DNA from 2 places in the Actinoplanes sp. NPDC023714 genome. Region 1 is predicted to be linked to the other one. Evidence: riboswitches for the same ligand, from Rfam matches in the RefSeq annotation. Region 1 holds a riboswitch; the other holds the start of a gene.

Region 1 (4,698 bases):
GTGCGGGTGGAGCGGAAAGTTCACCCTCCCGTGCACGGCTCCTGGTCACGACCACCAGCTCGTGCAGAGAACTTCGGACTTTGACAGCGTGGCAGTGCGGCTAGGCCGTGGCCAGGCGGCTGCGGATCACCAGGGCGTCGAGGGCATCGACCGCCGCCGGATCCGGGTGGTCGGGGAGGGATGACGTGTCCCGGGCCTGTTCCAGCTCGGCCCTCAGCCGCGGGATGTCGGCGGCGAGGTGGGCGGCGGCCTCGGGCGGGAAGGGGGCGTGCTCGGCCTCGCGCTTGCGGCCGATCAGGTCCGGGACGTAGGGGAGGGACCGGCCCAGCACGGCCAGGTCGGTCTCCAGCCGGCCGGTGCGCATCAGGTGGATGCCGGTGAGCAGGACCCGCAGGGTGTACAGGGCCGGCTTCAGCTCGCCGGTGCGCTGGTGGAGGCGCTCCTGGGTGGCGGCGAAACCGAGGTAGTGGTGGGCGTGGTGGCGGGTCAGCAGGCCGGGCGCCAGGGCGATCAACGATGCGTGCACCTCGCTGGTGACCACCACGAGCGGGGAGAGCAGCTGCTCCAGGACGTAGCCGTTGCGGCTGTTCAGCAGGCGGGCGAACTTGAGCAGGTCGTGGCTGACGACGTCGAGCTCGACGCCGTCGCGGACGCCCTCGTGCTGCAGGGTCTCCGGGCCGGTACGCAGGCCGACCACCTCGGCGGCCGGCAGCAGGTGGGCGGCGCGCAGGTCGAGGTCGGAGTCGACGGAGGCGAAGCCGTACAGGTGGGCGCCGCTGACCGTCGCGAAGATCAGCGGGTAGGGGAGGGCGCGGGCGGTCTCGGCGGCCCAGGCCGGCACGTCGATGGTCACAGGTTGTGCTCCCGGATCTCGTGCAGCAGGGTGTCGATGCGAATCCGGTCCGGGTGCTCCGGCAGGGCCGTCGACGCGGCCGCCGCGGCCAGGTCGGCCTGCAGGTCCGCGGACCAGGCGGTGACCTCGGGCCAGGGAACGTCGCCGCGCTTGACCGCGAGCAGCCGGTCGCGCAGCGGGGTGACGTCGACCAGGACCTCGCCGGTGCGCAGCACGTGGGCGCCCGCCATCAGCAGGCGGATCATGTGCATGGCCTGCTTGTGGTTGGTCTCGCCGGTGCGGGCCCGGCGGGCGTCGACCTTCTTGAGCTGGTCGCGGGCGTAGCTGCCGTACGTCTCGGCAACGCGCCGGGAGAGGAACGCCTGCCGTGCCCCGCGCAGGGCCGCGCCGTCCGGCGTGATCGTCTCGACGAGCGGCGACCAGAGGACTTCGAGGACCGTCGGGTTCGCCTGCGCCGCGAGCGCGCAGAAGCGCTCGACCTCCCAGTTGAACTCCTCGTCGCGGGGGCCGTCGAAGTGCGTCGGGGGCTTGTCGAGGCTCCAGAAGGACCGGGTGGGCGCCACGAAGACGCCCCGCCGGTCGTGGTCGGACCCGGGACCGGACAGTCCGTAGGCCCGCGAGCCGACCACGACCGACAGTGCGAGGCCGATCATCAGAGGTCGATGACCGTTCCGTCGATCTCGTCGAGCTCGGCGGCGGTCAGCGCGGGACCGGCGAGGGCGGCGATGTTGTTCTCCAGCTGGCCGACGCTGGAGGCGCCGATGATGAGGCTGGTCATCCGCTGGTCGCGCAGCGCCCAGGAGAGGGCCAGCTGGGCGAGGGACTGGCCGCGGCGCTTCGCGATGTCGTTGAGCGCGTGCAGCCGGCCCATGGTCTTGCTGTCCAGGGCGCTCTCGTTGAGGAAGACGCTGGTGCGGATCCGCGAGTCGTCCGGGATGCCGCCGAGGTAGCGGTCGGTGAGCAGGCCCTGCTGCAGCGGGCTGAACGCGATGCAGCCGGCGCCGGCGTCCTCGAGGGTGTCGAGCAGCCGGTCGTGCTCGATCCAGCGGTTGAGGATCGAGTAGGAGGGCTGGTGGATCAGCAGCGGGGTGCCGAGGTCCCGCAGGATGCCGGCGATCTCCGCGGCCTGCGCCGACTTGTAGTTGGAGATGCCGACGTAGAGCGCCCTGCCCGACCGGACGATCGCGTCGAGAGCCGCAGCGGTCTCGTAGAGCGGCGTCTCCGGGTCGGGCCGGTGGTGGTAGAAGATGTCGACGTAGTCGAGGCCCATCCGCCGCAGCGACTGGTCCAGCGACGACACCAGGTACTTGCGCGATCCCCAGTCGCCGTAGGGCCCGTCCCACATGGTGTAGCCGGCCTTCGTCGAGACGATCAGCTCGTCCCGGAACGGCTTGAGGTCGCCGGCGAGGAGCCGGCCGAAGTTCGCCTCGGCGCTGCCGGGCGGGGGGCCGTAGTTGTTCGCCAGGTCGAAGTGGGTCACGCCGAGGTCGAACGCGCGGCGCACGATGGCGCGCTGCGTCTCGAAGGCGCGGGTGTCGCCGAAGTTGTGCCAGAGGCCGAGGGAGATGGCGGGGAGCTTCAGGCCGCTGCGACCGGAGCGCCGGTAGGTCATGGCGTCGTAGCGGGTGGAATCAGGGGTGTACGTCACACACCACACCCTAGGACGGTGATCCCACCGGGTGCGCGCTGGTAGGTTGGTCGTGCCGGCAACACCTGTGCGGAAGAGACCGTCCTCGCGACGGCGCCGAAGGGGCAAACCCTCCCCGGAAAACTCTCAGGCAGAAGGACCGCGTGGGCAGGCGCTCTGAAGTACCCGTCTGGGTATGACAGAGGGGGAGGTTGCGTGCCGACCTTCTCAGAGAGCCTGGAGTCGCCCATGACGTCACCCTTCGTACCCCGTCACATCGGTCCGGGTTCGGACGAGCAGACCCACATGCTCAAGGCCGTCGGCTACAACTCGCTCGACGAGCTGATGGACGCCGCCATCCCGGAGTCGATCCGGTTCCACGGTGAGCTGGACCTGCCGGCCGGCCTCTCCGAGGAGGAGACGATCGCCGAGCTGCGCGCGATCGCGAGCCGCAACACGGTCGCCACCCCGATGATCGGCCTCGGCTACTACGGCACGCACACCCCCGCGGTGATCAAGCGGAACGTGCTGGAGAACCCGGCCTGGTACACGGCGTACACCCCGTACCAGCCGGAGATCAGCCAGGGCCGGCTCGAGGCGCTGCTCAACTTCCAGACCATGGTCACCGACCTGACCGGGCTGACCACCGCCAACGCGTCGATGCTCGACGAGGCCACCGCGGTCGCCGAGGCGATGACGCTCGCGCGGCGCGCCTCCAAGGTCAAGAGCCAGGTGTACGCCGTGGACGCGGACACGCTGCCGCAGACGCTCAGCGTGCTGCGCACCCGGGCGGAGCCGCTCGGCATCGAGGTCGTCCTGGTCGACCTGGACGCGGCGGAGCTCCCGGAGGAGTTCTTCGGCCTGCACCTGCAGTACCCGGGCGCGTCCGGCGCGGTCCGCGACCACGCGGCGCTCGTCGAGGCCGCGCACGCCCAGGGTGCCCTCGTCACGGTCGCGGCCGACCTGCTGGCGCTGACCCTGCTGCGCGCCCCGGGCGAGATCGGCACGGACATCGCGGCCGGCACCACCCAGCGCTTCGGCGTGCCGCTCGGCTTCGGCGGCCCGCACGCCGGCTACCTCGCGGTGCGCGCCGGGCTCGAACGCTCGCTGCCGGGCCGGCTCGTCGGGGTGTCCAAGGACGCCGACGGCGCGCCCGCGTACCGGCTGGCGCTGCAGACCCGCGAGCAGCACATCCGGCGGGAGAAGGCGACCAGCAACATCTGTACGGCGCAGGTCCTGCTCGCCGTCATGGCCAGCATGTACGCCGTCTACCACGGCCCGCAGGGTCTGCGGGCGATCGCCGAGCGCGCCCACGACCACGCCCGCGCCCTCGCCGGCGGCCTGACCGCCGCCGGGATCGAGATCACCCGGCCGGTCTTCTTCGACACCGTGACCGCGCGGGTCCCGGGCCGCGCCGCGGCGATCGTCGCGGCGGCCGCCGCCGAGGGTGTCGACCTGCGCCTGGTCGACGCCGACCACGTTTCGGTCTCCACTGACGAGACGACCACGGCCGCGCACGTCGCGACCGTCCTCGCGGCGTTCGGCGCGACCGTCGCCGGCCCGGCCGACGTGTCGCTGGTGCGCCGGACCACCGAGTACCTGACCCACCCGGTCTTCAACACCCACCACTCCGAGACCGCGATGCTGCGCTACCTGCGGAAGCTGTCGGACTCCGACTACGCGCTGGACCGGGGCATGATCCCGCTCGGCTCCTGCACGATGAAGCTGAACGCCACCACCGAGATGGAGGCGGTCACCTGGCCGGAGTTCGCGAACATCCACCCGTTCGCGCCGGCCAACCAGACCCAGGGGTACGAGGACCTGGTCGCCCAGCTGGAGTCCTGGCTCGCCGAGATCACCGGCTACGACGCCGTCAGCGTGCAGCCGAACGCCGGCTCGCAGGGTGAGCTGGCCGGCCTGCTGGCGATCCGCGGCTACCACCGCTCGCGCGGCGAGACCCACCGCGACGTCTGCCTCATCCCGTCCAGCGCGCACGGCACGAACGCGGCCAGCGCCGTGATGGCCGGCATGCGGGTCGTCGTGGTGGCCTGCGACGCGGACGGCAACGTCGACATGGACGACCTGGCCGCCAAGATCGAGAAGCACCGGGACAACCTCTCGGCGATCATGGTGACCTACCCGTCCACGCACGGCGTCTACGAGACCCGGATCGCCGAGCTCTGCGCCCAGGTGCACGAGGCCGGCGGCCAGGTCTACG
Region 2 (4,698 bases), on a different contig from region 1:
TCCCAGCTGGCCGCCGCGAACGCGCTGAAGCTCGACCTCATGGGCATGCTCTCGCACGAGATCGGCACCCCGCTCAACACCATCACCGGGTACGCGGAGCTGCTGCTCGGCAGCCTCGACGACGTCACGCCGCCGCACCGCAAGGCGGTCGAGGTGATCGCCCGCTCGGCGCGCCGGCTGGAGATCCTGCGCGCCGAGATCCTGACCATGTGCACCCTCGACGCCGGGCAGATGAGCGCCACCCCGGAGCCGGTGGAGCTGTGCCCGGCGCTCGGCGACATCCTGGCCGGCCTCGAGGTCAGCCCGCCGGTCAGCTGCGCGCCGGGGATGACCGTCCTGGTGCACCCCAGCCACCTGCAGCAGATCGTCACGAACTTCTGCACGAACGCGGCCAAGTACGGCGGCGGCGTCACCGAGGTGATCGTCGAGCGGCGCGGCGGCACCGCGGTGATCGGGGTGTGCGACGAGGGCGAGGGCATCCCGGAGGACCTGCGGCCGCACCTGTTCGACAGGTTCACCCGGGCGGCCGGGATGAGCCCGGCGATCAAGGGCCACGGCCTGGGGCTCTACATCGTCAAGGGGCTCGCCGAGGCGAACGACGGGACGGCCGGCTACGAGCCGAACCCGAAGGGCGGCAGCATCTTCACGCTGACGCTGCCGATCTCCTGAAGGACCCCTTGCCGTCGTTCTTGGCCTGGTACATGGCCTGGTCGGCGACGCTGAGCGCGTGCGAGGCGCCGGTGAAGGAACCGGCGGCGAGACCGACGCTGGCCCCGGTCACCACCCGGTCCCCGGACGGCAGCCGGAAGGGGTCCGCGAAGGCCGCGACGATCCGTTCCGCGATGCCGGCGCCGGTGCCGTCGCCGTCCGGCAGCAGGATCGCGAACTCGTCGCCGCCGAGGCGGGCCACCAGGCCGGCGTCGCGGACGCACTCCCGCAGGCGCCGGGCGGCCTCGACCAGCACGGCGTCGCCGGCCGCGTGCCCGAAGCGGTCGTTCACCGGCTTGAAGTCGTCGAGGTCGACGAGCATGACCCCGACGTCGGCGCCGGACTCCAGCGCGGAGGAGAGCGCGTCCAGGAAGAAGGCGCGGTTGCGGGCGCCGGTCAGGCTGTCGGTGAACGCCATCGTGTGCAACCGCTCGGCCAGCGCGTCCCGCTCGGTCAGCAGGCGGGCGTTGTCGATGAACGCGATCAGCTGCCGGGCCACCACGATCGCGCTGCACGTCACCGCGCCACCCAGGATGATCCACGCCCGCAGGTCGAGGCCGTAGATCGCGAGCGTCGCCACCAGCAGGCCGAAGACCGCCGCGAGAGCGAGATAGGGCAGGACACTGTACGGCCTCCGTCGCACGCGGGGCGCCACCGCGCGATACCGGCGGTACTGGAGCCAGGCCGTGCCGAGCAGCATCACGTGCGAGCCGACGCTGAGCACGAACACGAGTCCGGGCCGGCCCTCCCGGGCCAGCGCCGGGCCGAGCGCCCGGGCGACCCCCTCGGCGATCGCGGCGACCGGCCCGACCACCCCGACGTGCCAGTGGAACGGCGCCGCACCGCTGAGGTAGAGCCGGCCGGCCGTGAACGCGGCCATCATGGCGACCACCGGCCCGGCCGCGATCCCGGCCAGGTTCTGGGTGAACGCCGAGCCGGTCACCGTCCAGTAGATGCCGTAGACGCCGGCCGCCACCACCACGGTCGCCAGGTCGAGGTGGTAGCAGAGCCGGACGTGCGCGGAACGGTGCGGCAGTGGATAGGTCGCGAGGACGGCCACGAGCGCGGACCCGCCGAGAGCGAGCGCGACCGTGCGGGCCGCGCCGGTGCCGGTGAGCGCCTCCACCGACGAGGGCGCCGCGATCGTCTGGGCCAGCTGGATCCACTCGCCGGCGCTGAAGATCACCCCGGCGGCCGCGAACGTCCGCCAGAAGCGCCGCTGCGGGTCGTCCGCGGCGATCCGCGGCAGCGAGCGGACGATGAAGTAGGTCATGGCCGTGGCGCAGACGGCGACCGCGAGCCAGCAGCTGATCGCCCCCACGGTCCTCCTGTCGGCAGGTTGCGCCGATCGGTGAGCGCTTGACGTGATCATGAGGGCCCGGATAGCTTGCAGCCACAACTGAACAAGCCGTTCACCCGCAGCGGGAGAGCTCCGATTCTCGTGAATCGGACGCCGAAGGAGCAACTTCTCCCTCAGAATCTCTCAGGCCCCCGTACCGCTGCGATGCAGGCGACTCTGGAAAGCCGTCCCCTGGGACGCGCCCACGGTGCAAGCCGCCCCACGCGGAGGCGGTGAAGCTCTCAGGCCCCATGACAGAGCGAGGGAGGCCCACCCTTCTCGATCCTGGAGCCTCCCGTGAGACGCACCGCGCTCTTCGACGTCCATGCGCGCCTCGGCGCGAGCCTCACCACGTTCGCCGGCTGGACCATGCCGCTGCGCTACGGCAGCGACCTCGCCGAGCACCACACCGTGCGGACCGCGGCCGGCCTGTTCGACCTGAGCCACATGGGCCGCATCGCGGTGACCGGGCGCAACGCCGCCGAGTTCCTCGACTACGCGCTGGCCGGGCGGCTGTCCACGGTCAAGGCGGGCCGGGCCAGGTACACGATGCTCTGCCACACGACCGGCGGCGTCCTCGACGACCTGGTCGTCTACCGGCTCGCGGAGGACCGGTTCCTGGTGGTGGCGAACGCCGCCAACGCCGCGATGGTCCGGGCCGTGCTGGGCGAGCACGCCAACGGCTTCGCCGTGGAGATCACCGACGCCGGCGGCTCGCTCATCGCCGTCCAGGGCCCGCACGCCGTGAAGGTCGTGGGCGCCGGCGACGACCTGCCCTACTACGGCATCCGGCCCGCGGAGGTGGCCGGCCGCGACGTGCTCCTGGCCCGCACCGGCTACACCGGCGAGGACGGCTTCGAGATCTACTGCGCGGACGCGGACGCCGAGGCCGTCTGGGACGCCCTGGCCGCCGGCGGGGCGAAACCGGCCGGGCTGGCCTGCCGGGACACGCTGCGCCTCGAGGCCGGCATGCCGCTCTACGGCCACGAGCTCACCGTGCGGACCACCCCGTTCCACGCCGGCCTCGGCCGCGTCGTCGCCCTCGACAAGCCGGACTTCGTGGGCGCCGAGGCGCTGCGCCGGGCCGCCGCCGAGGGCACCGCGACGGTGCTGACCGGCCTGGTCACCGCCGGGCGCCGGGCGCCCCGCGCCGGCCACGCCGTGCTCGACCCGGTCAGCGGCGACCGGGTCGGCGAGGTCACCAGCGGCGCCCCGTCGCCCACGCTGGGCCACCCGATCGCGATGGCCTACGTCCCGCCCGTCTTCGCCACCCCCGGAACCCGGCTGGTCGTCGACGTGCGGGGAACCCGCGAGGACGCCGAAGTCGTCGCACTGCCCTTCTACCGCAGGAGCCCCCAGTGATCCCCCTGAACCTCCGCTACAGCCGCGACCACGAGTGGCTCACCGACGACGAGATCGCCACGGTCGGCATCACCGCGTTCGCCGCGGACGCGCTCGGCGACGTGGTCTTCGTCGACCTGCCCGAGGTGGGGACGGTCACGAAGGCCGGCGACCCGTGCGGCGAGATCGAGTCGACCAAATCCGTCAGCGAGGTGTACGCGCCGGCCGATGGAGAGATCGTGGAAGTCAACAGGGCGCTCGCCGACGACCCGGGGCTGATCAACTCCGATCCATACGGCGCCGGCTGGCTCTACCGGGTACGGGTGACCGGCACGCCCGAGGTCCTCGACGCCGCGGCCTACGCCGCGCTGATCTCACCGGAGTCATGATCATGGCCGTCTCCGTGTTCGACCTCTTCTCGATCGGCATCGGCCCGTCCAGCTCGCACACGGTCGGCCCGATGCGCGCCGCCCGGATGTTCGCCGGCCGGCTGACCGATGTCGGCGGCGTGGCGTCGGTGCGGGCCGAGCTGTTCGGCTCGCTGGGCGCGACCGGTCACGGCCACGGCACGCCGAAGGCGGTGCTGCTCGGCCTGGAAGGGTGCGACCCGGAGACGGTGGACGTGACCCGCGAGCCCGCGACCGGCGACCTGCCGTTCGCCGTGGACCTCGTGCTGCACCGCCGCCGATCCCTGCCCGAGCACCCCAACGGGATGGTGTTCACGGCGCTCGGCGCCGATGGCGCCGAGCTCCTGCAGAAGCGGTATTTCTCGGTCGGCGGCGGCTTCGTGGTGGGAGACCTCTTCGCCCCGGTACGAGGGTCACAGGCGCCCGTCCCGCATCCGTTCGCGTCCGGTTCCGATCTGCTGAGCCTCACCCGGTCGACCGGGCTGTCGATCTCCGGCCTGATGCTGGCGAACGAGTCCGCGTGGCGGCCCGCGGCGGAGGTCCGCTCCGGGCTGCTCAGGATCTGGTCGGTGATGAACGCGTGCGTCGACGCGGGCCTGTCCACCGAGGGCCTGCTCCCGGGCGGGCTCAAGGTCCGGCGGCGGGCCGCCGCCACCGCCGTCCAGCTGCGGGCGGCCGGTAATTCGGCGGAGCACGCCATGGAGTGGCTCACGGCGTACGCCATGGGGGTGAATGAGGAGAACGCGGCCGGCGGCCGCGTCGTGACCGCGCCCACCAACGGCGCCGCGGGAATCATCCCGGCGGTGCTCCGCTACTACCTCGACTTCGTGCCCGGCGCCTCGGACGAGGGCGTGGTGCGCTTCCTGCTGGCGGCCGGCGCGATCGGGCTGCTGTTCAAGGAGA

What was found. Region 1 has a riboswitch for glycine ahead of gcvP (aminomethyl-transferring glycine dehydrogenase). Riboswitches for the same ligand answer to the same signal wherever they lie in the genome.
Region 2: linked by a shared signal. The riboswitch ahead of gcvT (glycine cleavage system aminomethyltransferase GcvT) and the one ahead of gcvP (aminomethyl-transferring glycine dehydrogenase) in region 1 are both predicted to bind glycine.

The regions. Positions count from the first base shown of each region.
Region 1 is NZ_JBFAAR010000002.1:609,480-614,177, forward strand. It holds gene AB0G10_RS10705 (nucleotidyltransferase domain-containing protein) at 101-853, opposite strand; gene AB0G10_RS10710 (nucleotidyltransferase domain-containing protein) at 850-1,506, opposite strand; gene mgrA (L-glyceraldehyde 3-phosphate reductase) at 1,506-2,501, opposite strand; glycine riboswitch at 2,562-2,653, shown strand; gene gcvP (aminomethyl-transferring glycine dehydrogenase) at 2,730-4,698, shown strand, end outside.
Region 2 is NZ_JBFAAR010000010.1:243,031-247,728, reverse strand. It holds gene AB0G10_RS34840 (PAS domain S-box protein) at 1-669, shown strand, start outside; gene AB0G10_RS34835 (GGDEF domain-containing protein) at 644-2,029, opposite strand; glycine riboswitch at 2,121-2,217, shown strand; gene gcvT (glycine cleavage system aminomethyltransferase GcvT) at 2,345-3,409, shown strand; gene gcvH (glycine cleavage system protein GcvH) at 3,406-3,777, shown strand; gene AB0G10_RS34820 (L-serine ammonia-lyase) at 3,780-4,698, shown strand, end outside.